DNA from 4 places in the Aquipuribacter nitratireducens genome. Region 1 is predicted to be linked to each of the others. Evidence: riboswitches for the same ligand, from Rfam matches in the RefSeq annotation. Region 1 holds a riboswitch; each other region holds the start of a gene.
What was found. A riboswitch is a leader RNA that binds a small molecule or an ion and turns the genes downstream of it on or off. The one in region 1 is predicted to bind S-adenosylmethionine.
Positions count from the first base shown of each region.

Region 1 (7,228 bases):
TTCGCGGCGGCCTTCTTGGCGGCCGTCCTCTTCGCCGGTGCGGAGGTACCGGGCTCGTCGTCGAGGACGGCGGTCCCGCCCTCGCCCGTCGCGGTCGTGCTGGTCATGCCCACCGTCCCGTCATCGATCGTCGCCGTCGTGGACGGCGTGCGAGTACGCGCCGCCGCGACCGCCTTGCGGCGCCGCGGGGCGGGCAGCTGCTGCCCCAGGGCGCCCATGTCGAGCCCGGCCGAGACGAGCTCCGCCATGACCCCCTTGATCCGACCCGACGGGACCTGCGCGTCGACCACCACCTGTCGGAGGTCACCGGGCTCCACGGGGGCGCCGCTGACGATCCGGGCGCGCATGCGCTCGATGGCGGGATGACGCAGGATGTCCTGCAGGGAACGGTTCTCGTGCTCCGACGACACGCACAGCCCTTCGTCGACTACGGTCAGGGGGGTCCTGGCGCCGTCCGTGACCGCGACGACCAGACCTACCATTGTAGTCCTACGCCCGTGGCGCTCGGCGACGCAGGCCCCTCCTCGTGCACCCAGGGGAACGCGCCGGACGTCCTCGGTGTTCCGTCGTCGTCAGGCTCTCGAGGCGGCCTTCCGCTGCTGCTTGAACTCCCGCACCCGGGCGGTGCTCGCGTCGTCGACGACGTCGGCGACCGACCGGTGGACGTCCGCCTCGCCGTACTCGCCCGCCGCCTCCCGCCACCCGTCCGGGCGCACCCCGAGCTGCTTGCCGAGCAGTGCGACGAAGATCCGCGCCTTCTGGTCGCCGAAGCCCGGCAGGGCCCGGACCCGTCGCAGCAGCTGCGCCCCGTCGTCGACGTCGCGCCACAGCGCGGCGGCGTCGCCGTCGTAGTCGTCTCGCACCACCCGCGCGAGCGCCTGCAGCCGACGCGCCATGGAGCCGTGGTAGCGGTGGACGGCGGGCGGCCCCGCCATGACGGCGGCCAGGTCCGCCTCGGGCATGCCCGCGAGGGCGACCGGGTCGAGGCGGTCGGGGGTGCCCGGGAGGCGCTCGAGGATGCGCGCGGGCCCCGCGAACGCGGTCTCCATCCGGATCTGCTGGTCGAGCAGCATGCCCGCGAGCAGCGCGAACGGGTCGCGGGACAGCAGGGCGTCCGCGCGCTCGTCCCCCGTCAGCCGCAGGGACGTCACGGCCCGTCCTCGCCCTTCACCGCCAGCACCGGGCACGTGGCGTCGAGGAGGATCCGCTGGGCGTTGGACCCGAGGATGAGCTTGCCGACGGGCGACCGCCGGCGCAGCCCGATGACGATGACCGTCGCGCCCACCTCGTCGGCGACACCGAGCAGGTCGTCGGCCGGGTCGCTGCTGCGCGGCAGGTGCCGGACCTCGTACGCGAGCCCGCGCTCCCCCAGCCGGCCCACGTGCGGCTCGAGGTCGGCCTGGACCGCGTCGGTCGTGTCCTCCCGGCTGCTCACCACGACGAGCCGCGCACCGTGGCGCACGGCGGCGTCGACGCCGTGGGCGAGCGCGGCCCGCCCCTCCTTGCTCGGCAGGTAGCCGACGACGACGGCCATGTCACCTCCAGGTCCCGCACCGGCCGGGTGGCCGGCGACCGCGGTCACGCGGTGACCGTACCGGCGACCGTAGCCCTCTCGGCGGCAGCGCGCGCCACCGACCGTCCCGGACCCGGCGGCGTCGGCGGACGTACGCTGCCCGGGTGGCGGGACGCGACGGCGACGGCTGGGTCTCCTGCCGCTGCGGCGCCCGCCACTGGGGCCGGCACGGCGCCGCGGGGCTCGTGCTCGTGCGGGCGCGCGACGACGGCGCAGCGGAGGTGCTCCTGCAGCACCGGGCGGGCTGGGTGCACGACGGTGGCACGTGGGCGGTACCCGGCGGGGCGCGGGACAGCCACGAGGACGTGGTCGCCGCCGCCCTGCGCGAGGCGGTCGAGGAGGCGGGCGTGCAGGCCGCCGACGTCGTGGTCGCGGCGACGGTCACGGGGACCGACCACGGCGACTGGCGCTACGACTACGTCGTGGGGGTCGTCGCCGCCGGCGCCGCCCTCGGGGCGGCGAACGCCGAGACCGAGGCGCTGGCGTGGCGCCCGGTGGACGAGCGCCCGCAGCTGCCGCTGCACCACGGTCTCGCGCGGGACTGGGACCGGCTGGCCGCCGCAGCGCGCCGCGCGGTCGGCACCTGACGCGCCGTCGGCACCTGAGGCGCGGTCGGCACCCGACGCGCGGTCGTCCTCAGCCGGCGACGCCGCACGGCGCGGCGGCCTCCCCGGCGCTGTCGTCGTCGCTGTCGTCACCGCTGTCGTCACCGCTGTCGTCGGCGTCGGCGTCGGCGAGCGCGTCGGCGAGGGCGCGCGCGACCTGGGCGGTCTCCACGAGGAAGCCGTCGTGGCCGAAGCGCGACGTCACGAGGACGTAGCGCGCTCCCGGCACCAGGGCCGCGAGCTCCTCCTGCTGCTCGGTGGGGTACAGCCGGTCGGAGTCGACGCCCACGACCGTGGTCCGCGCCCGCACCCGTCCGAGCGCCGCGGCGACCCCGCCGCGACCGCGACCGACGTCGTGGCCGTTCATCGCGCGCGTGAGGAGCACGTAGCTGCCGGCGTCGAAGCGGCGGGCGAGCTTGCCGGCCTGGTGGTCGAGGTAGGACTCGACGGCGTAGCGGCCGCCGACCAGCGGGTCCTCGCCGTCCTGCGCGTCGCGGCCGAAACGCGTGTCCATCTCCCAGCGCGAGCGGTACGTCACGTGCGCGATGCGACGTGCCACGCCGAGACCGGTCACGGGGCCCTCGTCGGGCCCGTCGTGGTAGTCCCCGCCCCGCCAGGCGGGGTCGCCGGTGATGGCGGCGAGCTGGGGGGCGCACCACGCGAGCTGGTCCCCGGACGCGGCGGCGCAGCTGGCGAGCACGACGCAGCGCTCGACGCGCCCCGGCAGGCCCACCGCCCACTCCAGGGCCCGCATCCCGCCCATCGAGCCGCCGACGACGAGCGACCACCGGCGCACGCCGAGCGCGTCGGCCAGGCGCGCCTCGACACCCACCTGGTCGCGCACCGAGACGTGCGGGAAGCGACTGCCCCACGCCCGGCCGTCCGGGGCGGGCGAGGCGGGCCCGGTGGTGCCCTGGCAGCCGCCGAGGACGTTCGCGGCCACGACGAACCAGCGGTCGGTGTCGACGGCGAGACCCGGACCGACGACGCCGTCCCACCAGCCGGGCGAGGGGTGCCCGGGGCCGGCCGGGCCGACGACGTGGGAGTCGCCCGTGAGGGCGTGCTCGACGAGGACGGCGTTGGCGACGGTGCCGTCCGCCCCGCGCCTGGGCGTGCCCCACGTCTCGTACGCGACCCTCGCTCCCGGCAGGGAGCCGCCGGCCTCGAGGTCGAGCGGGCCCACGTCGACGAAGCGCCGTCCGCCGGGGGGGTCGCCCTCCCGCCACGCCACCACGCGCCGGGCCCCGCTCAGGCGCCCTTGGCGGCCCGGAAGCCCGCCTCGAGGTCCGCGAGGATGTCGTCGACGTGCTCCAGGCCCACCGAGAGCCGCACGAGACCGGGCGTGACCCCGCTCGCGCGCTGCTCGTCGACGCTCAGCTGGCTGTGCGTGGTCGAGGCCGGGTGGATGACGAGGCTGCGCACGTCGCCGATGTTCGCGACGTGGCTGTGGAGCTCGAGGCCCTCGACGAAACGCCGCCCGGCCTCGACGCCCCCCGCGATCTCGAACGCGAGGACGGAGCCGGACCCGCGCGGGGCGTACTTCTCCGCGAGTGCGTGGAACGGGCTGCTCGGCAGGCTGGCCCACGCCACGCGCTCGACGTCGTCGTGGCCCTCGAGCCAGTGGGCGACCGCGCGGGCGTTGTCGACGTGGCGCTCCATGCGCAGGCTCAGGGTCTCCAGACCCTGGCCGACGAGGAAGGCGTTGAACGGGCTGACGGCGGCGCCGACGTCCCGCAGCAGCTGCACGCGCGCCTTGAGGATGTACGACAGGTTCGCCCCGAGGGCACCGCCCTCGCCGAGGTCGCGGGCGTAGACGAGGCCGTTGTAGCTGGGGTCCGGCTGGTTGAAGCCGGGGAAGCGCTCGGGGTCGCGGCCGTAGTCGAAGCGGCCTGCGTCGACGACGACGCCCGCGATCGCGGTGCCGTGCCCGCCGAGGAACTTCGTCGCGGAGTGGACCACGACGTCCGCGCCCCACTCCAGGGGGCGGACGAGGTACGGCGTCGCGACGGTGTTGTCGACGACGAGGGGGACGCCTGCGTCGTGGGCGACCGCGGCGACGCCCTCGATGTCGAGGACGTCCTGGTACGGGTTGGAGATCGTCTCGGCGAAGAACGCCTTGGTGCGCGGCCGGACGGCGGCGCGCCAGGAGTCGAGGTCGTCGGGGTCCTCGACGAACGACACCTGCACGCCGAGCTTCGGCAGCGTGTAGTGGAAGAGGTTGTACGTGCCGCCGTACAGCCGGGGGCTGGAGACGACGTGGTCGCCCGCCTCGGCGACGTTGAGCAGGGCGATGGTCTCTGCGGCCTGCCCGCTGGCGAGCAGCAGCGCGGCGGCTCCACCCTCGAGGCTCGCGACGCGCTGCTCGACCGCGTCCTGGGTGGGGTTCATGATCCGCGTGTAGATGTTGCCGAGCTCCTTGAGCGCGAAGAGGTTCTCCGCGTGCTCGGTGCTGTCGAACACGTAGGACGTCGTCGCGTAGATCGGCAGAGCCCGCGCGCCGGTCGCCGCGTCGGGGCCGGGGCCCGCGTGGATCTGGCGGGTCTCGAAGGACCAGGAGCTGTGGTTCGACATGGTGACCTCCCGTGGACGGGGGCCCCTCGGGCCCGCGCTTGCCGCCACCGGTCGGGGACGGCCCGGTCCTCACCCGGGGCACCCCACCGCGGAGGAGGGTTGCCGGCCAGCGAGCCGGGGCTTGGCGCTGGCGCTCATGACCTGGGTGCAGGGTACGGCACCGGTCCCGGCGGGACCGGGTGACCCGCCCCGTCGTCCCGCATCCCGGACGCCGGTGGCGTCGCAGGGCCTGCCGACCTGCCGCGCGCAGTGCTCACAGCGTGAGCGCGGGGGTCACCACCCCGGCGAGGACGCGCGGGTCCTCGCTCGCCTGTCCCGGCCCGCCCTCGTCGTCACTGGCGAGGACGAGCTGCAGGTGGCCGGGCGGGACGACGTCGAGGGTGAAGCGACCCGACTCGTCGCACGCCGTGAGGTTGGTGCCCGCCGAGGTCCGGACCTCGAGCCGCCGCTTGCCGCCCGGCGCCACCCACCCGTCGACCCGGTGCCCGCCCGTGACCTCGCTGATGGCGAGCATGACGGTGAGCGCACGGCTCCCGAAGGTCACGGTGCGGACGTCGTCGCCGCGCGCAGCCGCGACCGCGAGCCCCTCCTGCTGCAGGCGCATGAGCTCCAGGTCGAGGTCGCCGGCGAGGGCGTCGGCCTGCAGCGCGAACCGCACCCTGTCGACGAGGCCGTCCGGTGGGGCGTCGAGGGCCTCCCACATGCGCCGCAGCTCTGCGTGCAGCTCGGCGGGGTCCCCGTCCCCGGCTCGCGCGGCGCTCGTCACGTCGTGGTCCACGACCCCTCCTCACCCAGCCGCTGGCGCAGCTTCTTCAGGCAGCGGCCCCGGGTGGGGCCGATGCTGCCGACCGGCATGTCGAGGTCCGCCGACAGCGCGGCGTAGTCGGGCCGGTCGGCGAACGCGATGACGCGGAGCAGGCGCTGGCACCGCTCGGGCATGCCGGCCACCGCCTGCCACAGGCGTCGGCGCCGGTCCGCGTCGACCACCTGTGCGGCGGGACCGGGCGCGGGGTCGGGCGTGGTGAGGAGCACGGGCTCCGCGTCGTCGACCGAGCCGCGCCTGGCCGCGGCCGCGCGGGCGGCGTCCCGTCGCACGGTGACGAGCAGCCACGCGAGGACCGCCTGCGGGTCGCGGAGCGAGGAGCGACGCCTGGCCAGCGCCACCCAGGCGTTCTGGACGACGTCCTCGGCGACGACCGCCTCGATCCGGTAGGCGCGCGCGGTGTGCCACAGGGTCGGTGTGAGCAGGGCGACGAGTTCGTCGCACGCCGTCGTGTCGCCGTGCGACCACCGTCGCATGAGGTCGGCGGCCTTGTCGGCGAGCACGTGACGCGGCCGGGGGGCCTCGTCGCCGTCCGCGGACCGCGAGCCGCCGCGCGCGCCGGGCACGCTCACCGCCCGGACCTCGAGGTCCGACTCGGCTGTGGGGGTGTCGGGCACCGGTCTGCCTCCTCCTGCGCTCGGGTGCCGCGGCCGCGCGGTCACCCGTCCCCCGACGCTAGTGGTCGGCCGTCGGCGCGGCCAGGGTCTGGCCGGCCGGTGCGCGGACGGTCCGCGCACGCAGGGAGGAGGGTGCGGCGGCTGCCCTGATACGCGCCCGCCCGGGCTCGGGCGCCCGGGGTCGGCGGCGCTCACGCCGCGCTGCCGTCGAGCCCGCAGCCCGCCTGCCGCGCCTCGCCCGCGCTCGGCACCGAGGCCCTCCCGGGCTCCACCCCGGGGGGCACCGCGGGGTCGGTCTCGTGATCCGTCACGGGGTGCGGCCCGAGGCCGTGGTCGAGGCACTGCAGGACCAGGGCGGCGAGGGACTGGCGCGGGTCGTCGCGCAGGGCCCGCTCCGCGAGCACGAGCGCGCGGGTGCCGTCGCCCGCGGTCCAGGCCAGCCACGCGTGACCGGCGAGGACGACCGCCCGTCCCAGCGGCGCCGACAGCGACGCCATGCGCCGCAGCACGACGCCCGCGGCGTCGAGCCCGGTGGTGCCGAGGTGGGCTGCCCGGTCGAGGACGTGGTGGGTGTCCCGGCCCGCGAGCAGGTCGCGGGCCCCGCCGGGGCCGGCCGGGGTGAGGGCGGTGAGGCAGGCGTCGCGCAGCCCGCGGTCCACACGCCACGCCCCGACGAGCCGTCCGGTCGACTCCGGTGGCGGGGGCGCGGGCAGGTGCCCCAGCCACTCCTCGAGGAGCTCGGCCCGCCCCACGGGATCCGGTCCGGCGCCTCCGGGACGTGAGCGCTGCGCCCGGACGGCGCGCCGGTGGGCGGCCGCGGCGGTCGCGAGGTCGACGGGCGACGCCGGATCCGGTTCCGGCTCGACCGCGGAGCGGTCCGCGGCGAAGGTGCGGCCCCCCACGACGAACGCGGCGGCCACCGGGTGGGACGCGAGTCCGTCGGTGTCCCGGCCGCCCGGTGGGCAGCATGCGGCGTCGTCGCACAGCAGGGACCGGTACCGCGTCGGCCCTACGTGGACGAGGTCGAGCAGGTCGGGGG
Region 1 covers NZ_JBBEOG010000003.1:321,318-328,545, forward strand. Annotated here, with positions in the region: gene WAB14_RS07780 (RNA polymerase sigma factor) at 1-347, opposite strand, end outside; gene WAB14_RS07785 (HhH-GPD-type base excision DNA repair protein) at 573-1,151, opposite strand; gene WAB14_RS07790 (universal stress protein) at 1,148-1,534, opposite strand; gene WAB14_RS07795 (NUDIX domain-containing protein) at 1,678-2,160, shown strand; gene metX (homoserine O-acetyltransferase MetX) at 2,210-3,412, opposite strand; gene WAB14_RS07805 (bifunctional o-acetylhomoserine/o-acetylserine sulfhydrylase) at 3,427-4,749, opposite strand; SAM riboswitch class IV at 4,779-4,891, opposite strand; gene WAB14_RS07810 (hypothetical protein) at 5,003-5,527, opposite strand; gene WAB14_RS07815 (RNA polymerase sigma factor) at 5,512-6,189, opposite strand; gene WAB14_RS07820 (DUF4192 domain-containing protein) at 6,381-7,228, opposite strand, start outside.

Region 2 (7,228 bases), on a different contig from region 1:
GAGCCCGTAGCTCGGCACCCCGGTGAGCTCGGGCCACGTCAGCTGGAGCCGCTGCCCGCCGCCGATGATGCGCAGCCCCTTGTTGCGGATCCAGCCGTCCTCCTCGCGGTGGGGGACGCCGAGCGCGACGAGCTCCTTCACCCCGCGCGGGGTGAGACCGTCACCGCACACCTTCTCGCGGGGGAAGGCGGTCTTCTCCAGCAGGACGACGTCGAGCCCGGCGCGGGCGAGGTACGCGGCGGCGGTCGAGCCCGCGGGGCCTGCCCCGACGACGACGACGTCGGCCTCGGTGGGGATCGGATCGGGTCCGCTGGTCATCGAGGGTCCTCCACAGGGGTGGCGCGGGTCTTGTGCGCCGCTTCACAAGGTTGGGCCCAGGGTACGTCGGCGCGGCGGCCGTCGCGCGCGCCAGGTGGGCGTGCCCGTTCGCCGGCGACTGGGACGTCCCGCCCGCGAGTGGGACGTTTCGCCGGTGACCGGGACGTCGCGGCCTCGCAGTCGCCCGAGGACGTCCCACACGCGTCGAGGACGTCCCACACGCGGCGCGGACGTCCCACTCGCGGCGCTCAGGTCGGCGGCCGGACCGCCCGGTGCAGCGCGACGATGCCGCCGCTCGCGTCCTGCCACGACACCTCGCCCCAGCCCGCCGCGCGCAGCCGCGCCGCGAGGGCGGGCTGGTCCGGCCACGCCTGGATGGACTCCGCGAGGTAGTCGTACGCCTCCGGGTTCGAGGCGGCGCGCCGCGCCACGGCCGGCAGCACGCTCAGCAGGTACCGGTCGTACACGTGGCGGAACGGCGCCCACGTGGGGTGGGAGAACTCGCAGACGACGAGGCGGCCGCCGGGCCGGGTGACCCGCAGCATCTCCCGCAGGCCGGCGTCGGGGTCGACGACGTTGCGCAGACCGAAGGAGATCGTGACCGCGTCGAACGTCGCGTCGGCGAAGGGCAGCCGGGTCGCGTCCCCCGCGAGGAACGACAGGTCGGGGCGGCGGCGCCGCCCGACGTGGAGCATGCCGAGGGAGAAGTCGCACGCGACGGCTCGGGCGCCGAGGGCGGCGAAGGGCTCGGTCGAGGTGCCCGTGCCGGCGGCGAGGTCGAGGACCCGTTCCCCGCGCTGCAGGTCGAGCAGCCGCGTCACGAGTCGGCGCCACCGCCGGTCGGACCCGAGGGCGAGGACGGTGTTCATGAGGTCGTAGCGCTCGGCGACGCCGTCGAACATCGTGGAGACGTCGACGGGCCGCTTGTCGAGGTCGGCCCTCGTGCCGGAGGTCACAGCGCCAGGGTAGGTGGCCGCGGTGGGCGGAGCGCCCGGCGGCCGACCTACCCTGGTGCTGCCATGTCGACCCCCCTGTCCTCCCCCGCGCAGCCCGCGGAGCGCCCGGCGACCACGCCGCGGCCGGCCGGCCGGCTCGTCTCCCGCACCGTCGGGCTCGACGACCCGGGACCGCTGCTCGACCTGCTCCCCCCCGGCGACGCCGAGCCGCTCGCCTGGGTGCGGCGCGGTGAGGGCCTCGTGGGGTGGGGCCGGGCCGCCCGGATCCGCACGAGCGGACCCGACCGGTTCGCCGACGCCGAACGCCGGTGGCGGGAGCTGCTCGGCGGGTCCGTGGTGCGCGACGAGGTCCGGCTGCGGGGCACCGGACCGGTCGCGTTCGGCTCCTTCGCCTTCGCCGACGCCTCGGCCAGCGAGAGCGTGCTGGAGGTCCCGGAGACCGTCGTCGGCCACCGCGACGGCCGCTGGTGGCTCACCCGCACGACGGTCCAGGCGCCGGGGGCCCGGGCGGCCGCCGAGCTGCCGGGACCGGTGGAGGCCCCCGCCCCCCACGGGCGGCCGGAGCCACCACGGGACGTCACGTTCGCCGACGGGTCCGTGACGAGCACCGAGTGGGAGCTGCTCGTCGCGGCCGCCGTCGCCCGCATCGGCCGCGGTGACGTCGACAAGGTCGTCCTCGCCCGCGACCTGCTGGCCCGGGCCTCGGCCCCGCTCGACGTCCGCTCGGTCCTGCAGCGGCTCGCCGCCGCGTACCCGGCGACGTGGACCTTCCACGTCGACGGCCTCGTGGGCGCGACGCCGGAGATGCTCGTGCGGACCCATGTCCGCCTCGTCGCCTCCCGTGTGCTCGCGGGCACCATCCGCCGCACCGGCGACGACGAGCACGACCTCGCTCTGGCGGCGTCGCTCGCCCGTTCGAGCAAGGACCTCGGCGAGCACGAGTACGCCGTCCGCTCCGTCGTGGAGGCGCTCGAGCCGTTCTGCGCGGGGACGAACGTGCCGGAGTCCCCGTTCGTCCTCCACCTCGCCAACGTCATGCACCTCGCGACCGACGTGACGGGCGTGCTCCGCGACGGGGTGTCGAGCCTGCGGCTCGCGGCTGCGCTCCACCCGTCGGCAGCGGTGTGCGGCACCCCGACGGGGGCCGCGGCGGGACTCATCGCCGACCTCGAGGGCATGGACCGGGGCCGCTACGCCGGACCGGTCGGCTGGCTCGACGCCGACGGTGACGGCGAATGGGGCATCGCGCTGCGGTGCGGACAGCTGGGCGACGACGCGACCGAGGTCCGGCTGTTCGCGGGCTGCGGGATCGTCGACGGCTCCGACCCCGCCGCGGAGCTCGCGGAGTCGACGGCGAAGCTCGTGCCGATGCGCGACGCCCTCGGCGGCTGAGCCGGGTCTCGGCCCCGCGGGCCGCGACGTCCGGGAGCCGGACGCCGCGGGTCAGCGTGGCGCCGGGACGACGCTCCCCTCGCGGGTGATGCGGCCGCGCCCGGCGCGCTTCGCCCGGTACATGGCGGCGTCCGCCCGCTCGAGGAGCCGCTGCGGGTCGTCGTCGGGCTCCGACAGCGTGAGCCCACCGCTGACGCCCACGTCGAGGGCGGTCCTGCCGACGACGAGGGGCTCGGCCATCCGCTCCATGAGGCGCGCGGCGAAGGCGTCCGCGTCGGCCGGTCCCGCGAGCCCCGGGCAGCACACGACGAACTCGTCGCCACCCAGGCGCGCCACGGTGTCGGCGGGACGCACCGCCTCGCAGAGCCGCCGGGCGACGAGCACGAGGAGCTCGTCGCCGGTCTGGTGCCCGAAGGTGTCGTTGACGGCCTTGAAGCGGTCGAGGTCGACGAAGAGGACGCCGACGGAGCTGCCGTCCCGGCGCGCCCCGGCGAGTCCCTGCGCGAGCCGGTCGAGCAGCAGCGTCCGGTTCGGCAGCCCGGTGAGCTCGTCGTGCAGCGCGAGCCGGGTGAGCCGCTGCTCGGCGTCCTTGCGGTCCGTCGCGTCGACCATCTGCACCGTGAGCCGGGCGCCCCGGACGGCGTCTCCGTCGCGACCGACGAGGTCCGCGCCGACGAGGACGTGGAGCCACCGGGCCGTGCCGTCCGGCAGGAGGACCCGCGCGTCGCCCTCCCAGGACGCGGCCCGCCCGCTCGCGACCGCGACGAGCCCGGCACGGACCTCGCGGACGTCGTCGGAGTGGACGAGCGCCAGCCAGTCGGAGCCGACGACCTCGCCGGCGGCACGTCGCAACAGGGTCGCGGTCGCCGGGTTGGCGGTCCGCACCTCGGTCGTCGTCCCGTCCGGACGCAGCCGGAGAGACACGTGGCCGGCGAAGGCGGTGTCGACGCTGCGGCGGGCGCGCGCCTCGCTCACGCGGACCGCCTCGAGCAGCTCCTCGCGCTCGTGCCGGCTGATGGCGACGCTCATCGCGACGAGGGCGAGGACCGCGAGGAACCCCTGGGCGAGCAGGACCCGTGTCGTGGGCGAGCCCGCCCCGGCGAAGGGGCCGTGGCCGAGGACCGTCAACGTCACGGTCGCCGACCACGTGAGGACGAGGTGGGCCGACGTGAGGAAGCGGCCGAGCCGCATAGCCGCCCACAGGGTGAGCGGGATGGTGGCGTACGCGATGTTGAGCCCGTCCGCGACGAGGAACACGAGCCAGTAGCCGGCGACGGTCGCGGCCAGCAGGACCGCCGCCTCCGCCCTCCGGGCCGCGACGACCTCCGACGCCTTGGGCGGCCAGGTCCACGCGACGGACAGCACGAGCGCCGTGCTCACGAGGTTGCGAACGAGGACGAGGAAGGCGGCGAGCGGCCCGTCGACGTACACGGGAGTGGCGACGAAGAGGACGGCGGCGCCGGCCGCGGCGGCCGCGAAGGAGCCGACGAGCACGAGCGAGGCGCCCCGGACGGACGTCATCGGACGCGGTCCGGCGCGCAACAGGCACAGCACGCCGGCGCCGACGGCGGCGTGGACCAGGTTGGAGGCCGCGAAGGCCGGGGCCTGCGAGGCGGGGATGCCGGTGAGGACGTTGACGACGGTGACCGACGCCGCCATCAGCCCCGCTGCGGCCAGCGCCTGCCGGGGACGCCTCACCTGGGTGGCCCAGAGCACGGCGACGCCCGCCGCCGGCCACACGAGCGACAGTCCTGACAGCGCCGACGCTGCCGTCGTGGCCGTCAGTCGCCCGAGGACCGCCGCAGCGGTGAAGGCGACGAGGAAGAGGACGGTCGAGCGCACGTCCTGGTGATCGGCAGCGGGCGGGTCGCGATGCGGGGCCGACCGGGTGACGGCCCTCGTCACGCAGCGTGAGCACGTCCGAGGCGTGAGACGTCCGCTGCGGGAGGTGGACACGAGGGGGCGACGGCCGCCACAGTCGTCCTCGTCCATCCAGAGCGGCCGAGAGACCTGGCTCGTCGACGCCGCAGCAACCCCCCGGTGACGGGTGAGGGTGCTCCCGCCAGGCCGATGGAGGCCATCACCGTGAACGTCCGTCCTGCTCCTGACCCGACCCGCGCGCCGCGGCTGGTGCGCCGCCGTGTGGTCGACCTGCACAGGACCGGGTCCAGCGCCTGTCGGCGCCGGACCTCCTGAGCCGCCCGACCACCCTTCCCGCACCGCCCACAGGAGCCACCATGACCACCCCCACCTGGGGTGGACCCGCCGTGGACCTGCGCCGCGCGTTCCGATCCGACGCCTCGAGCGTCTGGGTCGTCACGACCGCGCACGCAGGCCGGCCCGTCGGGTTCACCGCCGTGTCCGTCACCTCCGTCTCCCTCGTCCCGCCGCTGCTGTCGTTCAACGTCTCGAGGTCGTCCTCGAGCCTGCACGCCCTCGTGCAGAGCGGCCGCTACGCCGTCCACCTGCTCGCCGCCGACCAGGCCGAGCTCGCCCGACGCTTCGCCGCCGACGCCGCCCTCCGCTTCGGGCCCGCGACCGCGTGGCGCTGGGGCGACGACGACCTGCCGCACCTCGACGGGGTCGTCACCCGCGTCGCCGGCGCCGTCCTGCGGTTCGTCGAGGCAGGGGACTCCCTCCTCGCCCTCGGCGAGGTCCACCGCGTCACGGGAGCCGACTCCCCGGGCGTCGAGCCGCTCGTCCACCACTCCCGCACCTACACGCGTCCCGCCGCTCTCGAAGGAGCCGTCGCATGACCGAGCCCGTCCGCTTCGCCGACCCCCTGCGCTTCGCCGGCACGAGCACTCCGCTCCGCTTCGCCTACTGGGTGCCCAACGTCTCCGGCGGCCTCGTCGTCTCGACCCTGCCCCAACGGACGTCGCACAGCCCCGAGTACAACGTCGACACCGCGCGGGCCGCCGAGGCCGCAGGCTTCGACTACGCCCTCACGCAGGTCCGCTACGGCGCGAGCTACGGCGCGGACGAGCAGCACGAGTCGACGTCGTTCTCCCTCGCCCTGCTGCTCGCGACCCAGCGCCTCAAGGTCATCGCCGCCGTCCACCCCTACTTCTGGCAACCGACCGTCCTCGCGAAGTGGGCCGCCACCGCCCAGGCCCTCACGGGCGGCAGGCTCGCCCTCAACGTCGTGTCCGGCTGGTTCAAGGGCGAGGCGGTGTCGTTGGGCGCGACGTGGCTGGAGCACGGGGAGCGCTACCGGCAGTCCGAGGAGTTCATCGAGGTACTGCGCGGGGCGTGGACCACCGACGGCTTCACGTACCGGGGCGACTTCTTCCGCACCCGCGACCTCACCTTCCGCCCCCAGCCGGACGTCCTCCCGGAGATCTTCCAGGGCGGCAACTCCACCGACGCCCGGCACATGGCCGGGCGGGTGAGCGACTGGTACTTCATGAACGGCAACAGCCCCGAGGGCGTCGCGGAGCAGGTCGCGCAGGTCGGCGGCTACGCGGCCGCGAACGGGCGCCGCGTGCGATTCGGCGTCAACGGGTTCGCCGTGGTCCGCGACACGGAGGCGGAGGCCCGGCAGGTCGTCGAGGACATCGTCGCCCACGCCGACGTCGAGAAGGTCGAGGGCTTCGGCGAGGCGGTCCGGCAGGCGGGCCGGTCGACGTCGGACGGGACGGGCATGTGGTCGGACAGCACGTTCCGGGACCTCGTCCAGTACAATGACGGCTTCCGCACCGGGCTCGTCGGCACGCCCGAGCAGGTGGCCCGTCGCGTGCTCGCCTACCGCCTCGTCGGCGTCGACCTGCTCCTGCTCGGCTTCCTCCACGTCCGGGAGGAGGTGGAGGCCTTCGGGCGGCGCGTCATCCCGCTCGTCCGCGAGCTGGAGGCGGAGGTCGCGGGGGTCGCGGACCCCGTCGCCCACCTCGACCTGGAGGATGAGCTCGCCGCGGCCCTCGCTGCGGCCGGCTGAGGCCGCATTGCCACGGGGAGCCGGCGCGGACGCCTCAGTGCCGCGCCGGCTCCACGACCCGGGCGATGCTGGTCGCGTGACGCAGCGGAGTCCCCGTGTACACCGACAAGGGGTAGCCGTCGCCCCAGCGCTCGCCGGTGGCCCAGCAGGCGACGTCGACGCCCCCGCCGATGAGGCGCTCGTACGCCTGCGCGCCCAGCCGGTTCCAGCGGCGCCAGTCTTCGGGGTGCGCTGCCGCGGGCTCACCGGACGGCCAGCCGACCTCGCCGAGGAGCCCGCGCACCCCCTGCTCGTCGCACCATCGGAGGAAGCCGTCGAGCTCGGTCGCCACCTTCGCGGCAAGCGACTCCCAGCCGTCGCGTCGTGCGCGGGCGTCGTCGACGGCGAACGGTGCCGGGTACGTGCCCCGGTGCTCGTTGCTCGCATCGAAGTAGTAGTGCGCCTCCGCCCCGCTACGGCCCAGCGGGTCTTCCACAAACCACCGCGGGTGCGTGACGGCCCACGACGCCGCTGACGACCACCGCTCCCCGGACACCCACACCCACGCACGGGACCCGGCTCCGCGCACGGCGTCGACCGCCGCCTGGGCGGCGGTCTCCCAGCCGCGCGCACCGCCCGGCATGTCGTG
Region 2 covers NZ_JBBEOG010000002.1:100,837-108,064, reverse strand. Annotated here, with positions in the region: gene WAB14_RS03915 (geranylgeranyl reductase family protein) at 1-318, opposite strand, end outside; gene WAB14_RS03910 (demethylmenaquinone methyltransferase) at 567-1,274, opposite strand; gene WAB14_RS03905 (isochorismate synthase) at 1,338-2,666, shown strand; gene WAB14_RS03900 (diguanylate cyclase domain-containing protein) at 2,718-4,508, opposite strand; SAM riboswitch class I at 4,652-4,743, shown strand; gene WAB14_RS03895 (flavin reductase family protein) at 4,904-5,422, shown strand; gene sfnG (dimethylsulfone monooxygenase SfnG) at 5,419-6,600, shown strand; gene WAB14_RS03885 (glycoside hydrolase family 5 protein) at 6,635-7,228, opposite strand, start outside.
Region 2: linked by a shared signal. The riboswitch ahead of WAB14_RS03895 (flavin reductase family protein) and the one ahead of WAB14_RS07805 (bifunctional o-acetylhomoserine/o-acetylserine sulfhydrylase) in region 1 are both predicted to bind S-adenosylmethionine.

Region 3 (7,228 bases), on a different contig from region 1:
GTTCATGGCGGCGGCGACGAAGGTGGCGGCCTTCGGGGCGCTCCTGCGCGTGCTGTACGTCGCGTTCCCCGACAACCGCTGGGACTGGCTGCCGGTGCTGTGGGCCGTCGCCATCACGACGATGGTCCTCGGGACGGTCGTCGCGGTCATCCAGCAGGACATCAAGCGGGTCCTCGCGTACTCCTCGGTCGCGCACGCCGGCTTCATCCTCACCGGCGTCCTCGCGCTCGACACCGCCGGCGTCAGCGGGTCGCTGTTCTACCTCGCGGCCTACGGCGTCACGACGATCGGGGCGTTCGCGGCCCTCACCCTCGTGCGCGACGCGGGCGGGGAGAGCACGACGATCCGCTCGTGGGCGGGTGTCGGGCGACGCTCCCCGGTCTTCGCGGCGATGTTCTCGCTGTTCCTCCTCGCCCTCGCCGGCATCCCCCTCACGAGCGGGTTCGTCGGGAAGGTCGCGGTGTTCGGCGCGGCCATCGCGGGCGGGGCCGAGGTGCTCGCCGTCGTCGGCGTGCTCACGAGCGCCGTCGCGGTGGTCTTCTACGTGCGGATCATCGTGTCGATGTACTTCGCCGACGCCGGTGACGACACCGCCCGGGTCGCGACGCCCAGCGCCGCGCTCACCGGTGTGCTCGCGGTCGCCGCGGCCGTCACCGTCCTGCTCGGCGTGCTGCCCACCCCGCTGCTGGGCCTGGCGGAGCAGTCCGGCTTCTTCGCGCTGTGAGCCCCGGCGTCGGCACCGAGGAGCACGCCGACCGCCTCCTGGCGTACGGCGTCGCCGACCCGGCGCTGCGCGAGGCGGTCGTGCTCGGCCTCGCCGACGTCGAGGCGGCCGTGCACGACGCCGTCCGCAGCGCCGACCCGCTCGCGGACGACGCCGCGGGGCACCTCGTGCGCGCCGGCGGCAAGCGGACCCGGCCGCTGCTGTGCCTGCTCGCCGCGGAGCTCGGCACACCGGGCCCGCTCGTGGTCGACGCCGCGGTCGTCGTCGAGCTCACGCACCTCGCGACGCTGTACCACGACGACGTCATCGACTCCGCGACCGTTCGCCGGGGGGTACCGGCCGCGCAGGAGGTGTGGGGGAACACCGTCGCGATCCTCACCGGCGACCTGCTGTTCGCCCGGGCGTCCGTCATCGGGGCGCGGCTGGGTCCGGCGGCGGTGAGCATCCAGGCGCGCACGTTCGAGCGGCTCGTGCTCGGGGAGATGCGCGAGACCGTCGGACCGCGCGACGGCGAGGACCCGGTCGCGCACTACCTGCAGGTGCTCTCGGACAAGACGGGCTCGCTCATCGCGACGTCCGCGCGCTTCGGTGGGATGTTCTCCGGTCTCGACGAGGCCACGCAGGACGTGCTCGTCCGCTACGGGGACAAGGTCGGCGTCGCGTTCCAGCTCGCCGACGACGTCCTCGACCTCGCCGCCGACCGCGCCGACTCCGGCAAGACGCCGGGAACGGACCTGCGGGAGCACGTGCCGACGCTGCCCGTGCTGCTGCTGCGGCGGGCGGTGTCCGCCGGTGAGGCGCCCGCGGGGTCGGGGGACCTGCTCGACACGCTCGACGGGGACCTGACCGACGACGCGGTGCTCGCCGACACGGTCGCCCGTCTCCGGGAGCACCCCGTCACGGGCGAGGCGCGTGCGGAGGCCCGCCGCTGGGCCGCCGACGCCGTCGACGCCCTCGCCCCGCTGCCCGTGTCACCGGCGAGGGACGCCCTCGCCGCCGTCGCCGAGGCGCTCGCCGACCGCACCGGTTGACGTCCGCACCGGCCCGCAGGGCCTGTGGACGAGCGCCGATGACGTCGGCCGCGCTCCGCCAGGCTGGTGACATGCCGGGTGAGGGGGAGGACCATGGCCGCTGTGACGGTGATGCCGCGTGAGGGCCACTGGACGGTCGACGACCTCGACCGGCTGCCCGACGACGGGCTCCAGTACGAGCTCGCCGACGGGGTGCTGCTCGTGACCCCGGCACCGGTCCCGGGGCACCAACGCCTCGTGGGCGACCTCTTCGTCCTCCTGCGGCAGGCGGAGGTGCCGGGCACCGAGGTGTTCGTCGCTCCCCTGGACTACCGACCCAGTCGTGTGCGGTCGCTGCAGCCGGACCTGCTGGTCGTGCGCAGCGAGGACGTGGGCCCGGCGAACGTGCAGCGCCCGCTGCTCCTGGCGGTCGAGGTGCTGTTGCCGAGCACGCGGAGCAAGGACCTGCTCCTCAAGCGGGGGCTGTACGAGGACTCCGGCGTCGCGTCGTACTGGGTGCTCGACCCCGAGGAGCCGTCCCTGCTCGTCCTCGATCTCGTCGACGGCCGCTACGTCGAGACCGCCCGCGTCACCGGCGACGACGAGGTCCGGCTCGAGCGCCCGTTCCCCGTGACCATCCGTCCCGCCGCCCTCGGCCGGCGCTGAGCGACGGGCGCCGCCGTCTCAACCGGCGGACCACCGGTTTCGCGACTCGGGACGCCTCGGGCTACTCTCTCACCAGCCATCCAGAGCGACCGAGAGACCTGGCTCGTCGACGTCGCAGCAACCCCCCGGTGACGGGAGCGGGTGCTACCGCCAGGACCGATGGAGGGAACTGATGTCGGACACCCTGGTCCTCGTGGGACGACCGCACGTCGACCTGTGCCGCCGTGCCGTCGCCGCCTGTCGTCGGGCCGACGGGCGAATGCCGCTGCGCTGAGCGCACCGCGCCGGCGCCACCCCGGGCGGCACCGCCGCCACCCCGGCAGCACCTCGCTGCCCGTCCCCGTCCGACCCCACCGCACCCGCCCTGCCGCGCGGGCGCGGGTCGAGCCCGTCCCGGAGAGTCATGTCCAGCCCCCTCGCGTCCCTCACCCGGGGCGCCCGCCCCGCCCCCACCCCCCACCCGCACGGCGTCCCCCTCCCCGTCCGCGTCGACGGCGTCGGTGTCGACTTCGGCAAGGGCCCCGTCCTCGCCGACCTCGACCTCCACGTGCCGCGCGGCGCCGTCCACGCCGTGCTCGGCCCGTCCGGCTGCGGCAAGTCGACGCTGCTGCGCGTCCTCGGCGGCCTCACCAGCCCCACGACCGGCACCGTCCGGCTCGGCGACGACCCGGTCGTCGAGGGCGACGACCGGGTCGCCGTCGTCTTCCAGCAGCCGCGGCTCCTGCCCTGGCTCGACCTGCGCGCCAACGTCGCCCTCGGCGCCACCCGCCGCCGCCGGCACGACCCCTCGGCGGGGAACGCGGTCGAGGTCGACGAGCTGCTCCACCGCGTCGGGCTCGACGGCTACGGCGACTACCGTCCCGCAGCCGTCAGCGGTGGCATGGCGCAGCGGACGGCGCTCGCCCGCGCGCTCATCGCCCGGCCCGGCGTGCTCCTGCTCGACGAGCCCTTCGCCGCGCTCGACGCGCTCACCCGCCTGCGGATGCAGGCCCTCGTCGACGAGCTCGTCCACGCCGACGGCACGACCGTCGTCCTCGTGACCCACGACGTCGACGAGGCCGTCCGGCTCGCCGACTCCGTCACCGTCCTCGGCGCCGCCGGCTCCGGACGCGCGACCGGGGTGGGCGTCGACCTCGACCGGCCCCGCGACACCACGGACCCCGAGCAGCTCGCCGCCGCCGCCCGGCTGCGGACCCGGCTGCTGTCGCTCGTCGGCGTGGGGGACGACGCATGAGCGCCCCCCGCCCCCACCCCACCCCCGACCGTCCCGACCGCACCTGGAGAACCCCCGTGACCCGCACCGTCCTGTCCCGCCGCACCCTCGGCGCGCTCGCCGCCACCGCCGCCCTCGCCCTCGGCGTGGCCGCCTGCGGCTCGGGCACGAGCACCGACGACGCGTCCGCCGCCGCGGGCACCGAGACCGCCGGGCTCAGCACCGACACCATCAACCTCGACTACGCGTACTACAACCCCGCGAGCCTCGTCCTCAAGGATCAGGGCTGGGTCGAGGAGGCCGCCGGTGACGGTGTCGAGGTGACGTGGACCCACTCGGCCGGCTCGAACAAGGCGAACGAGTCCCTGCGGGGCAGCATCGTCGACTTCGGCTCCACCGCCGGGTCCGCCGCCTTCGTCGCCCGCGCGAACGGCCTCCCGCTCAAGACCGTCGACGTCCTCGGCCTGCCCGAGTGGTCGGCCATCGTCGTCGGCCCCGAGAGCGACATCACCTCGGCCGAGGACCTCGCCGGGAAGACGGTCGCGGCGACGCTCGGCACCGACCCGTACTTCTTCCTCCTCCAGACCCTCGCCGACGCCGGCCTGTCCGCCGACGACGTCGAGGTCGTCAACCTCCAGCACGCCGACGGACGGACCGCGCTCATCCGCGGCGACGTCGACGCGTGGGCGGGGCTCGACCCGATGATGGCCGACGCCGAGCTCAACGAGGGCGCGCAGCTCGTCGTCCGGGCGCCGGAGCGCAACACCTTCAGCGTCCTCAACGTCCGCGAGGACTACCTCGAGGAGCACGGTGACGTCGTCGCGCTCGTCCTCGAGCAGTACGAGCGGGCCCGGCAGTGGATCGCCGACAACCCGGAGGAGGCCGCCGAGCTCCTCGCGAGCGAGTCCGGGGTGTCCGTCGAGGTCGCCGACACGGTGCTCAACGAGCGCACCGACCTCACCGTCGACCCGGTCCCCGGCGAGGACCTGCGGGCCGTGCTCGAGCGGATCACGCCCATCGTCGTCGCCGAGGAGCAGGTCGACAGCGAGGAGGCCGCGCAGACCTCCCTCGAGGGCCTGTTCGGCGGCGAGACCATCACCGAGGTCGTGGGGGCACAGGGATGAGCGTCGACACCCACCACGAGAGGCGGACCGCCGTGACGTCGCAGCAGCCGACGGCGCCGGTCGAGCCCACCACGGGCATCGCCCCGGGCGCGTCCGGGTCGTCGGTGGCCCGCCGTCCGCGCCGGTTCCGCCCGTCGTGGCGGGGCTGGCTGGGGCTCGTCCTGCCCGTGCTCCTCCTCCTCACGTGGCAGCTCGTCACGACCAGCGGGCGCGTGTCGCCGTCGGTGCTCCCGCCGCCGGTCGACGTGCTCGGCGAGGCCCGGCGGCTCATCGAGAACGGCGACCTCTGGCCGACGATCGGCATCAGCGTCCAGCGCGTCCTGCTCGGCTTCGGCATCGGCGCCGCGCTCGCCGTGGTCACCGGCATCGCCGTGGGGCTCAGCCGCGTCGTCGACGCGCTGCTGTCCCCGGTCCTCGTGGCCGTGCGGGCCGTGCCGTCGCTCGCCTGGGTCCCGCTCCTCATCCTGTGGGCGGGGTTCGGTGAGCTGCCGAAGGTGACGCTGGTCGCGATCGGGGCGTTCTTCCCCGTCCTCGCGACGCTCGTCGCCGGGATCCGCCAGGTCGACCTCGGCCTGCTCGAGGTCGCGCGCGCCTACGGGCTGTCGTGGCGGCAGCGGGTGACGACCGTCCTGCTGCCGAGCGCGGCGCCGTCGCTGCTCGCCGGCGCCCGGCTGGGTCTCGCGCAGGCGTGGCTCTTCCTCGTCGCGGCCGAGCTCATCGCGTCCTCGCAGGGGCTCGGCTTCCTCCTCGTCGACAGCCAGAACACCGGCCGCGTCGACGGGATCCTGCTGGCGATCGTGCTGCTCGCCGTCATCGGCAAGCTGAGCGACGTCGTGCTCGCGCTGGTCGAGAAGCGGGTGCTCGCGCGCCTGCGCTGACCCGCGCCGACGACGGACGGGTGAGGGCGGACAGCGACCGCTGACACCGGCCCCGGCCCCGCGCTACGGTCCGCCCGGAGGGGCGGGTGGTCGCGTGGGTGATCTCGCAGGGTCCGGCTGGTACGCGAACGCGCAGCGCAACCGCCGGGAGGGCCCCCGGCCACCGGTGGCGCCGGCAGCGAGCGCCGTGCACGCGTGGGGCACGGCGACGGTCGTGGCCGGGTGGCTCCTGCTGGCCGTGGGGCCCGTGACGCTGCTGTGGCTGCTCGACGCGACCGCACGCGACGCCGGTGGGACGACCGGTCTCGTCACGCCCCTCCTCGTCCTCAGCCTCGTGCTCGCCTGTCTCGGCGTCGCTCTCGTCGCGCTCGGCCGCGGCGTGCGGGCGGTCGCGTGGCTCGCGCACCAGCACGCCGGCGAGCGGGCGACTCAGTCCACGTAGCGGGCGGTGAACGCGTTGCCGAAGGTGGCGGTCGGGTCCAGCGAGCGGCGCAGCTCCCGGAAGTCGTCGAGGCGCGGGTAGAGCGCCTGGACGGCCGCCGGCTCGGCGCGGAACACCTTCCCCCAGTGCGGCCGGGCCGCGAACGGCGCGAGCGCCTCCTCCAGCGCCTCGACGACCGGCAGCACCCGCTCGGTGTCGGGCACCCACGTGAAGTGCACGCCGAGGCTGTCGCGACCCTCGGCGGGGCTCAGCCACAGCCCGTCGGCGGCGATGCTCCGCAGCTCGCTGACGGCGAGGACGGGGTGGACGAGGTCGGCGAGCCCGGCCACCGCGCGCAGCGCGGCCACGGCCTGCCCGCGCGGGACGAGCCACTCCGACTGCAGCTCCTCACCGACGCTGGGGGTGAACTCGAGCCGGAAGTGGGGCAGCCGCGCGAACCACGGCCCGGGCTCGCCGAGCTGCTGCGTGGCGTGGTCCGCGGCCTCGCCCGGGACCGGGTGGCGGGCGCCGTCCGCGGGGGTGGTGCCGAGCCACCCCTCGGGCAGCGGCTCCGCGTCGACGAGCCGCTTGCACCAGACTGCCGCGCGACGCTCGGGGCCCCACGTGGTGAAGACGCTCACGCTGTACCCGGCGGCCATCACGTCGTCGAGGTGGTCGTCGAGCGCGTCGAGCGGCAGTCCCTCGAGCACGGTCTGCGTGAGGTCGTAGGTCGGGACGGTCGCGAGGTCGAGGTGCGTGACGACGCCGAGCGTCCCCAGCGACACGACGGCACCCGGCAGCCGCGGGTCGTCCGCACCGACGTCGAGGACGTCGCCGTCCGCCGTGACGAGTCGCAGTCCGACGACCGACGCGCCCAGCACCTGGTTCCCGTCGCCGGAGCCGTGGGTGCCGGTCGCCGCCGCGCCTGCCACGCAGATGTGCGGCAGCGAGCCCATCGACGGCAGGGCGCGGCCGGCCGCGTGTAGGCGCTCCACGACGTCGCCGTAGCGCAGCCCCGCCGCCACCCGCACGACCCCGGTGGCGGTGTCGAGGTCGACGTCGGCGGGCATCTGGTCGAGGACCACGAGGTCGCCGTCGGTGTCGGCGACCGGGGAGAAGGAGTGGCCGCTGCCGAGCACCCGCAGCCGGGACGACGCGGCGACGAGACGGCGCAGCGACTCCTCGTCCGCGG
Region 3 covers NZ_JBBEOG010000002.1:124,935-132,162, forward strand. Annotated here, with positions in the region: gene nuoN (NADH-quinone oxidoreductase subunit NuoN) at 1-724, shown strand, start outside; gene WAB14_RS03990 (polyprenyl synthetase family protein) at 721-1,755, shown strand; gene WAB14_RS03995 (Uma2 family endonuclease) at 1,849-2,400, shown strand; SAM riboswitch class I at 2,474-2,566, shown strand; gene WAB14_RS04000 (ABC transporter ATP-binding protein) at 2,804-3,634, shown strand; gene WAB14_RS04005 (aliphatic sulfonate ABC transporter substrate-binding protein) at 3,691-4,737, shown strand; gene WAB14_RS04010 (ABC transporter permease) at 4,734-5,615, shown strand; gene WAB14_RS04015 (hypothetical protein) at 5,710-6,057, shown strand; gene WAB14_RS04020 (FAD-binding protein) at 6,045-7,228, opposite strand, start outside.
Region 3: linked by a shared signal. The riboswitch ahead of WAB14_RS04000 (ABC transporter ATP-binding protein) and the one ahead of WAB14_RS07805 (bifunctional o-acetylhomoserine/o-acetylserine sulfhydrylase) in region 1 are both predicted to bind S-adenosylmethionine.

Region 4 (7,228 bases), on a different contig from region 1:
GCCGACGGGGAGGTCGTCGCCGACGAGGTCCTCGTCGCCGCTGGACGACGGCCGCGCACCGACGCGCTCGGCCTCGAGGTCGTCGGTCTCGAACCCGGCCTGGCGGTGCCCGTCGACGACACCCTCCGCAGCGAGCGGGCACCGTGGCTGTACGCGATCGGTGACGTCAACGGCCGCGTGCTCCTCACCCACCAGGGCAAGTACCAGGGCGGTGTCGCCGCCGACGCGATCGTCGCCCGCGCCCGGGGCGGGGAGCCGCCGACGACCGCGTGGGCCGACCACGCCGCCGTCCCGCAGGTGGTCGTCACCGACCCCGAGGTCGCCGCCGTCGGCCTCACGGCGGCACAGGCCCGCGACGCCGGGCACGAGGTCCGCGTGCTCGAGCACGACATGTCGACCGCCGGCAGCTACCTGCACTCCCCCGCCGGCTACCGCGGCGGCGCCGTCCTCGTGGTCGACGCCGCCCGTGACGTCGTGCTCGGCGCGACGTTCGTCGGCCAGGACGTCGCCGACCTCCTCCACTCCGCCACCGTCGCGGTCGTCGGCGAGGTTCCCCTGTCGCGGCTGCGGCACGCGGTGCCGTCGTTCCCCACGATGAGCGAGGTGTGGCTTCGGCTGCTCGAGGAGGCCGGGGTCTGAGCCGGCGGGCTCACGCGGCGGCGTCGCGCACCCGGTCCGCGGCGCCGTCGTCGAGCGTGACGCGGGTGCACGCGGCGGCGAGCCGCGGCAGGTCGTCGGGGGACACGAGCCCGGCCAGGGCGTCCGCGTCGTCGGGGAGCCCGACCGCGCGGGCGCCGTCGAGGACGCGGTCGTCGAGGAACGGGGCGACCTCGGGCCGGACGCCCTGCACCTCGCGGCAGTAGATGGCCGAGCCGGTCGGGCCGATGCCGGGCACCTCCTCGAGCAGCCGACGCAGTCCCTGGACGTCGTCGGCGGAGCCGTGCATGCGGCGCAGGTCGCCGCGCCAGCGCTCCTGCACGAGCTCGGCGGTGTCGCCGAGCATCGTCGCGGTGCGTTCGTCGTAGCGGCGGTACCCACCCTCGCCCAGAGCGTCGACGCGTTCCTGCCACGTCGCCTCCGCCATCGCCTTCGGTGTCCTCATGCCCGCCGAGGACAGGGCCCGTGCGGACGCGACGGCGATGCCGGCGTCGATCCGCGCCGACAGGAGGTTCGCGAGGACGAGGAGCCGGAACAAGGGCGACGGCGTGTCCTTGAGCCGGATGCCCGCCTCGGCCGCGTACGTCGTGCCGTGGGCGTCGAGGAGCGCACGGACGAGGTCGGTGCGGGTGGGGCTGCTCACCCGGTCATCGTGGTCGCGTCGGGCGTCGGACGCAGGTCCTCGCACGTCGTCGGACGAACTGTGGCCAGGCTCCCGGCACGGGATTCGAGGACCTGCCCCCGGACGTCGACGAGCGCTCGCTCACCGAGCCCACCCTCGTCGCCGACGTGCTCGACCTCGTCGTGCTCGAGCGCGACCGGCACGGCGGCGCGATCGCGGTGCTGCTGTGCGACGACGACGCGCGGCTGCGCGTGCCCGTCGTCGTCGGTGACATCCCGCCCGGGCTCACGCTCGCCGAGCGCACACGGAGCCCGAGGGCCTGAGCGTGCGGGCCGACGACGAGCTGTGGGCTCGCGCGGCCGTCGCCGCCTGCGCCTCCGGCACGCGCCTGCTCGGGGTCCACGTCATCACGCTCGAGGGGTCGCGACCGGTGCCCGTCCCTGCCTGACGACCGGGACGACACACGCCGGGCGGCTGGGCGGGCGCCCGGGCGGGTGACGTGCGCCACGCGCCCGTTGACACCCGCCCGGACCGTGCGGTTCCCTCGTCGCACCCATCCAGAGCGGCCGAGAGACGTGGCTCGTCGACGCCGCAGCAACCACCCTCCGGGGAAGGTGCTCCCGCCACGGCCGATGGAGGAGTCCATGCGCACCACGACCGAGGTCGTCACCACCCGCACGTCGCACCGGGTGCGGGTCGAGGCGGCGATGCGGGCGACGGAGTCCTGTCAGGCCTGAGCCGCCTGCCGGCACCGCGGCCCCAGCCGCGCGCTGTCGCCGACCCGTCCCTCGCAGACCTGCGCTGCGGCACCGTCGTCGTGCCCGCGCCCCGTGGAAGGCCCATCCGTGCCCGAGTCCCCCCGTCCCCGACCGCTCCCCTCGCCTCGTCCCCAGCCGCGCGGCTTCGCGACCGACCAGGTCCACGCCGGCGCCGACCCGGACGCCGCGTCCGGCGCGCGCATCCCGCCCATCCACCTCACCGCGGGCTTCGTCTTCGACAGCTTCGACACCGCCGCCGCCCGGTTCGCCGGCGACGACGACGGCTACACGTACTCCCGCGTCGGCAACCCCTCCCACACCGCTCTCGAGCGACGTCTCGCTGCCCTCGAGGGCGGCGACGACGCGATCCTCGTCGGGTCCGGGCAGGCCGCCGTCACCGTCGCCCTCCTCGGCGTCCTCGCCGCCGGCGACCGCCTGCTGAGCAGCGCGAGCCTCTACGAGGGCTCGCGGGGGCTGTTCCGTGACAACTTCTCCCGCTTCGGCATCGGTACCGACTTCGTCGACACCCCCACCGACGTCGAGGCGTGGCGACGGGCGATCCGGCCGACGACCCGGGCGCTCTTCGTCGAGTCGATCCCCAACCCGTCGAACGACCTCCACGACCTCGCCGCGCTCGCCGACCTCGCCCACGAGCACGGGCTCCCCCTCGTCGTCGACAACACCCTCGCGACGCCGTACCTGCTGCGCCCGCTCGAGCACGGCGCCGACGTCGTCGTGCACTCCGCGAGCAAGTTCCTCGCCGGGCACGGCGCCTCGCTCGGCGGGGTCGTCGTCGTCGGTGGCGACCACGCGTGGGCGCGCCGGGCGGACATGCACCCGCACCTGCACGAGCCGTCGGCGCTGCTGCGCGGTTCCTCGTGGACCGACGCGCACGGCGACGCGGCCTACGCCCGCTTCACGCGCGACCTCGTCGCCGCCCGCCTCGGCCCGACGATCTCGCCCGTCCACGCGTTCCTCCTCCAGCAGGGCGTCGAGACGCTGTCGCTGCGGGTCGCGCAGCACAGCCGCAACGCGCTCGCCGTCGCGCAGTGGCTGCACGCGCAACCCGACGTCGTCGACGTCGGCTACCCGGGCCTGCCGGGTCACCCGTCGCACGCGCTCGCGCAGCAGTACCTGCCGCGGGGGGCGGGCTCGGTGTTCACCGTCACGCTCGCCGGCGGCACCGACGCCGCGCGGGCGTTCGTCGACGCCCTCGCGCTCGTCAGCCACATGACGCACCTCGGGGACGTGCGCACGCTCGTCCTGCACCCGGCGTCGACCACCCACGCGCACCGCACGTCGGCGGAGCGGGCCGCGGCCGGCGTCCACGACGGGACGCTGCGGCTGTCCGTCGGGATCGAGGACGTCGCGGACGTCGTCGCCGACCTCGCCCGCGGCCTCGCCGCCGTCCGCGACGCCCTCACCGCCGCGCCCGCGGCCTGACCCCCAGGAGCAGGAGCATGGGACGACTGCAGCACCTCGGCTGGTTCTTCTCCCGCGGGTTCGGCCCGCAGGGCTGGGGCCGCGAGGACCACCGCTGGGGGTACCGCTGGCAGGAGCCGCGGCTGTACCAGCAGGCGGTCCGCGAGCTCGAGCAGGCGGGGCTCGACCTCGTGATCATGGAGGACGCGGTGTCGCTCGGGAACCCGGAGACCCTCGACCTGCGGGTCCGCGAGGCCTACGGCGGACCGAAGCACGACCCGCTGCTGCTCGCGCCGTACCTTTTCGACGTCACCTCGCACATCGGCCTCGCACCGACGGTGAACGCCGGCATCACCCCGCCGTACCTCGCGGCGCGGCAGGCGGCGACGCTGCAGCACCTGTCGGGGTACCGGTTCGGGCTCAACGTCGTCACCGACGTCGGCAGCGCCCGGCACGTCGGCGCCGCCCCGCTGCCGCACGACGCCGCCTACGACCGGGCCGAGGAGTGGGTCGGCGTCGTCAGGCGGTTGTGGCACTCGTGGGGCGACGGCGCCTTGGTCGCCGACGAGGGGACGTGGCGGTTCGCCGACGGCGACCGGATCGACGCGTTCCGGCACAGCGGCGAGTACTTCGACGTCGCCGGCCCGCTCAACGCCGTGCCGTTCGCGGACGGCGACGACCCGGTGGTGGTCTCTCCCGGCGGGTCACCGCGCGGGCTCGCGTTCGCCGGCGCCCACTCCGACGTGCAGCTCGCCCTCGCCCCGCTCGACGTCGACAGCGTCCGCGCCTACCGGCGCCGTGTCCTCGACGCCGCCGCGGCCGCCGGGCGCAGCGACAAGGACATCCGCGTCCTGTTCGTCGTGAAGCCGGAGATCGTGGCGAGCCCGGAGGAGGCGGACCGCGTCGTCGAGGCGTCCCGGCACCCGAGCGAGGCGGACCTGCTCCGCATCGCCGTCGGGCAGTCGAGCGACCTCGAGACCGACCTGACGCGCCTGCCGCTCGACGAGCCGGTGCCCGCGTCGGCGTTCGGGGACCACGTGTCGCAGGGCACGATCCGCGGGCTGCTCGGCAGGGACGGCGAGCTGGGTCGGGACACGCTCCGCGAGGTGCTGACCCGGAAGGCGCGGAAGGGCCGCCTGGCGGACCGGACGGGGTTCGTCGGCACGGCGGAGGAGCTCGCCGACTACGTCGAGGGGATGGGCGACGACGCCGGCAACAACGGCTGGATCCTGTCCGGCGACCTCCACCCGACGACCGTCCACCGGATGCTCGACGACCTCGTGCCGGTGCTGCGGCGCCGCGGCGTGCTGCGGAGCGAGTACGGGGACGGCGGGGTGCGGGCGAACCTCTTCGACTTCTGAGGGGTGCTCACGCCTGCCCGGCCGGCACGCCCTCCGCCTGCCGCGCGGCGGGCACCCGCAGGTCGATCTCCTCGCGCGCGCCGATGCCCTCGACGTCGTGCAGCTCCGGCCGGGGCGTGGTGAGCAGCGCCGTCACGACGAAGACGACGAGCGAGGCGCCCGTGGCGAGGAAGACCGGGTAGCCGTCGAACCCGGCCGTGACGAACGAGTTCGGCACGTACAGCAGGTCGTTCGGTGCCCCGTAGATCGTCGGGGTGAGGACGAACGTCGTGAGGCGCACGACCGCCCCGGTGAGGATCGCCGCGAGGGCGGCCGCGGGCGTCGAGCGGGCCCAGTAGACCCCCAGCGCGAACGGAACGAGCAGGCACGCGCCCATGACGTCGAACGCGAGGGTGAGGAGGATCCCGGTCTGCGGCACCTGGATGGCGAGCAGGATGCCGATCCCGACGACCGGGAGCATGAACAGCCGCACGAGGCGGAGCTGGGTGTCGGTGTGCCCGTGGCCGGTGCCGAGGCGGCGCTGGCCGACGATGTTGCGCGTGATGACGGACGCGGTACCGAGCACGGCCCCGTTCGCCGTCGAGCACGACGCGGCGATGATCCCGGACAGGACGAGGATGGCGAGACCGATCGGCGCCGCGTCCGTGATGATCGTGAAGAGGACCGGGCCGTCGGCGGGGTCCACGGCGGTGCCCGCGGACAGCGCGATGAGGGCGTAGAGGACGCCGACGAACGCAGTCCCGGCAGCCCCGACGAAGCACGCGCGACGGGCGATCGACGGGCTGCCCGCGGAGAAGATCCGCTGCATGAAGTCGAGCGCGACGATGTCGCCGAGCGCGAGCGCGAACAGCGTCCCCCAGTTGATGGGGGCGCCCTGCGCGGGGTCGGTGAGCTGGCCGAGGTCGAACGGCCCCATGCCCTCGGGGATCGAGATGCCGTACGTCGTGGCGACCCACAGGAAGAGCGCGACCACCGCGACCAGCGTGATGATCATCTGCAGGGCGGCGGTGTACGCGTCGGAGATCATGCCGCCGGCGACGGTGTAGGTGAGGATCACCGCGACGAGCAGGACGACGCCGAGCGCGTAGCCCGTGCCGAGGAACCGGTCGAGGATGAGCCCGCCCGCCACGAGGTTGCCCGCGAGGAGGATGCCGAAGCTCACGACCATGAGGACGGAGCTGAGGACCTCCACGAGGCGGCCGTAGCGGCGCCGGTAGAAGTCGCCGAGGGTGTACAGGCGCATGCGGTTCATGCGCGGCGCGAAGAAGATGCCGGTGAGCAGCAGGCACAGCGCGAGCCCGAGCGGCAGGGACGCGCCGGCCCAGAACCCGAACGACGCCGTGAGGTCGGTGTTGCCCAGCGTCGCGTTCGAGTCGACGGCCTGGCCCATGAGCCCGGCCGCCGCCAGCGGCAGGGGCAGGGCCCGGCCGGCGACGAGGAAGTTGGTGGTGTCGCCGTCGACGCGTCGGGCCACGACGAGCCCGACGACGAGGACGGCCACGACCGTGAGCGCGACTCCGAGGATGATCATGACGATGACTCCTTGCGCGGTCGGTGGCGCCGGGGTGGGAGGAGGGGTCTAGGCGCGGCCCTTGGGGAGGTGGCCGGAGCGCACGAGGCAGCCCAACGTGTCGCAGATGACCCGGGTGGAGATCAGCGCGGTGATCTCGGCGTTGTCGTAGGGCGGGGAGCACTCCACGACCTCGATCCCGGCCAGCGGCCGGGCGTCGGCGATGATCTGGATGAACTTCAGGACCTCGCGGGGGAGGAACCCGCCGGGCTCGGGCCAGCCGGTGCCGGGCACGAACGCGGCGTCGAGGCAGTCGACGTCGAACGACAGCCACACGGCCTCGGCGCCGTCCCACGCGACCTCGAGCGCGCGCTCGGCGGCGGCCTCGATACCCATGTCGACGGCGTCGGTGAGGGTCATGATCGTCGTACCGCGCTCCCGGCCGACCTGCACCCCGGGGCGGGGGGCCTGCCAGCCGCCGATGCCGATCTGGACGAGGTTCTTCGGCGGCACGTTGGGGATGTCCGTGGCGTGGAACCACGGGGTGGTGTGCATCCGCTCGTCGAGGTCGGTCTCCTGGGTGTCGACGTGGCGGTCGAAGTGGATGATCCCGAGGTTGCCGCCGAGGTGCTCCGCGACGCCCCGGGTCGTCGGGTAGCCGATGGAGTGGTCGCCGCCGAGCACGACGGGGAACGCCCCGGAGGCGAAGACGTGCCCGACGGCCTTCGACACCTGGTCGAACGTCTTCTCGATGTTGCCCGGGATGGTGAAGACGTCCCCGAGGTCGCCGATGGTGATGGTCTCGCGCAGGTCGACGCCGAGCTCGAAGCTGTACGGGCCGTAGAGGGCGGAGATCCTGCGGATGCCCTGCGGTCCGAACCGCGTGCCGGGGCGGTAG
Region 4 covers NZ_JBBEOG010000001.1:307,799-315,026, reverse strand. Annotated here, with positions in the region: gene WAB14_RS01320 (dihydrolipoyl dehydrogenase family protein) at 1-639, shown strand, start outside; gene WAB14_RS01315 (HhH-GDP family DNA glycosylase) at 650-1,300, opposite strand; gene WAB14_RS01310 (hypothetical protein) at 1,447-1,602, shown strand; gene WAB14_RS01305 (hypothetical protein) at 1,605-1,727, shown strand; SAM riboswitch class I at 1,830-1,918, shown strand; gene WAB14_RS01300 (O-acetylhomoserine aminocarboxypropyltransferase/cysteine synthase family protein) at 2,125-3,480, shown strand; gene WAB14_RS01295 (LLM class flavin-dependent oxidoreductase) at 3,498-4,820, shown strand; gene WAB14_RS01290 (high affinity choline transporter 1) at 4,828-6,351, opposite strand; gene WAB14_RS01285 (agmatinase family protein) at 6,400-7,228, opposite strand, start outside.
Region 4: linked by a shared signal. The riboswitch ahead of WAB14_RS01300 (O-acetylhomoserine aminocarboxypropyltransferase/cysteine synthase family protein) and the one ahead of WAB14_RS07805 (bifunctional o-acetylhomoserine/o-acetylserine sulfhydrylase) in region 1 are both predicted to bind S-adenosylmethionine.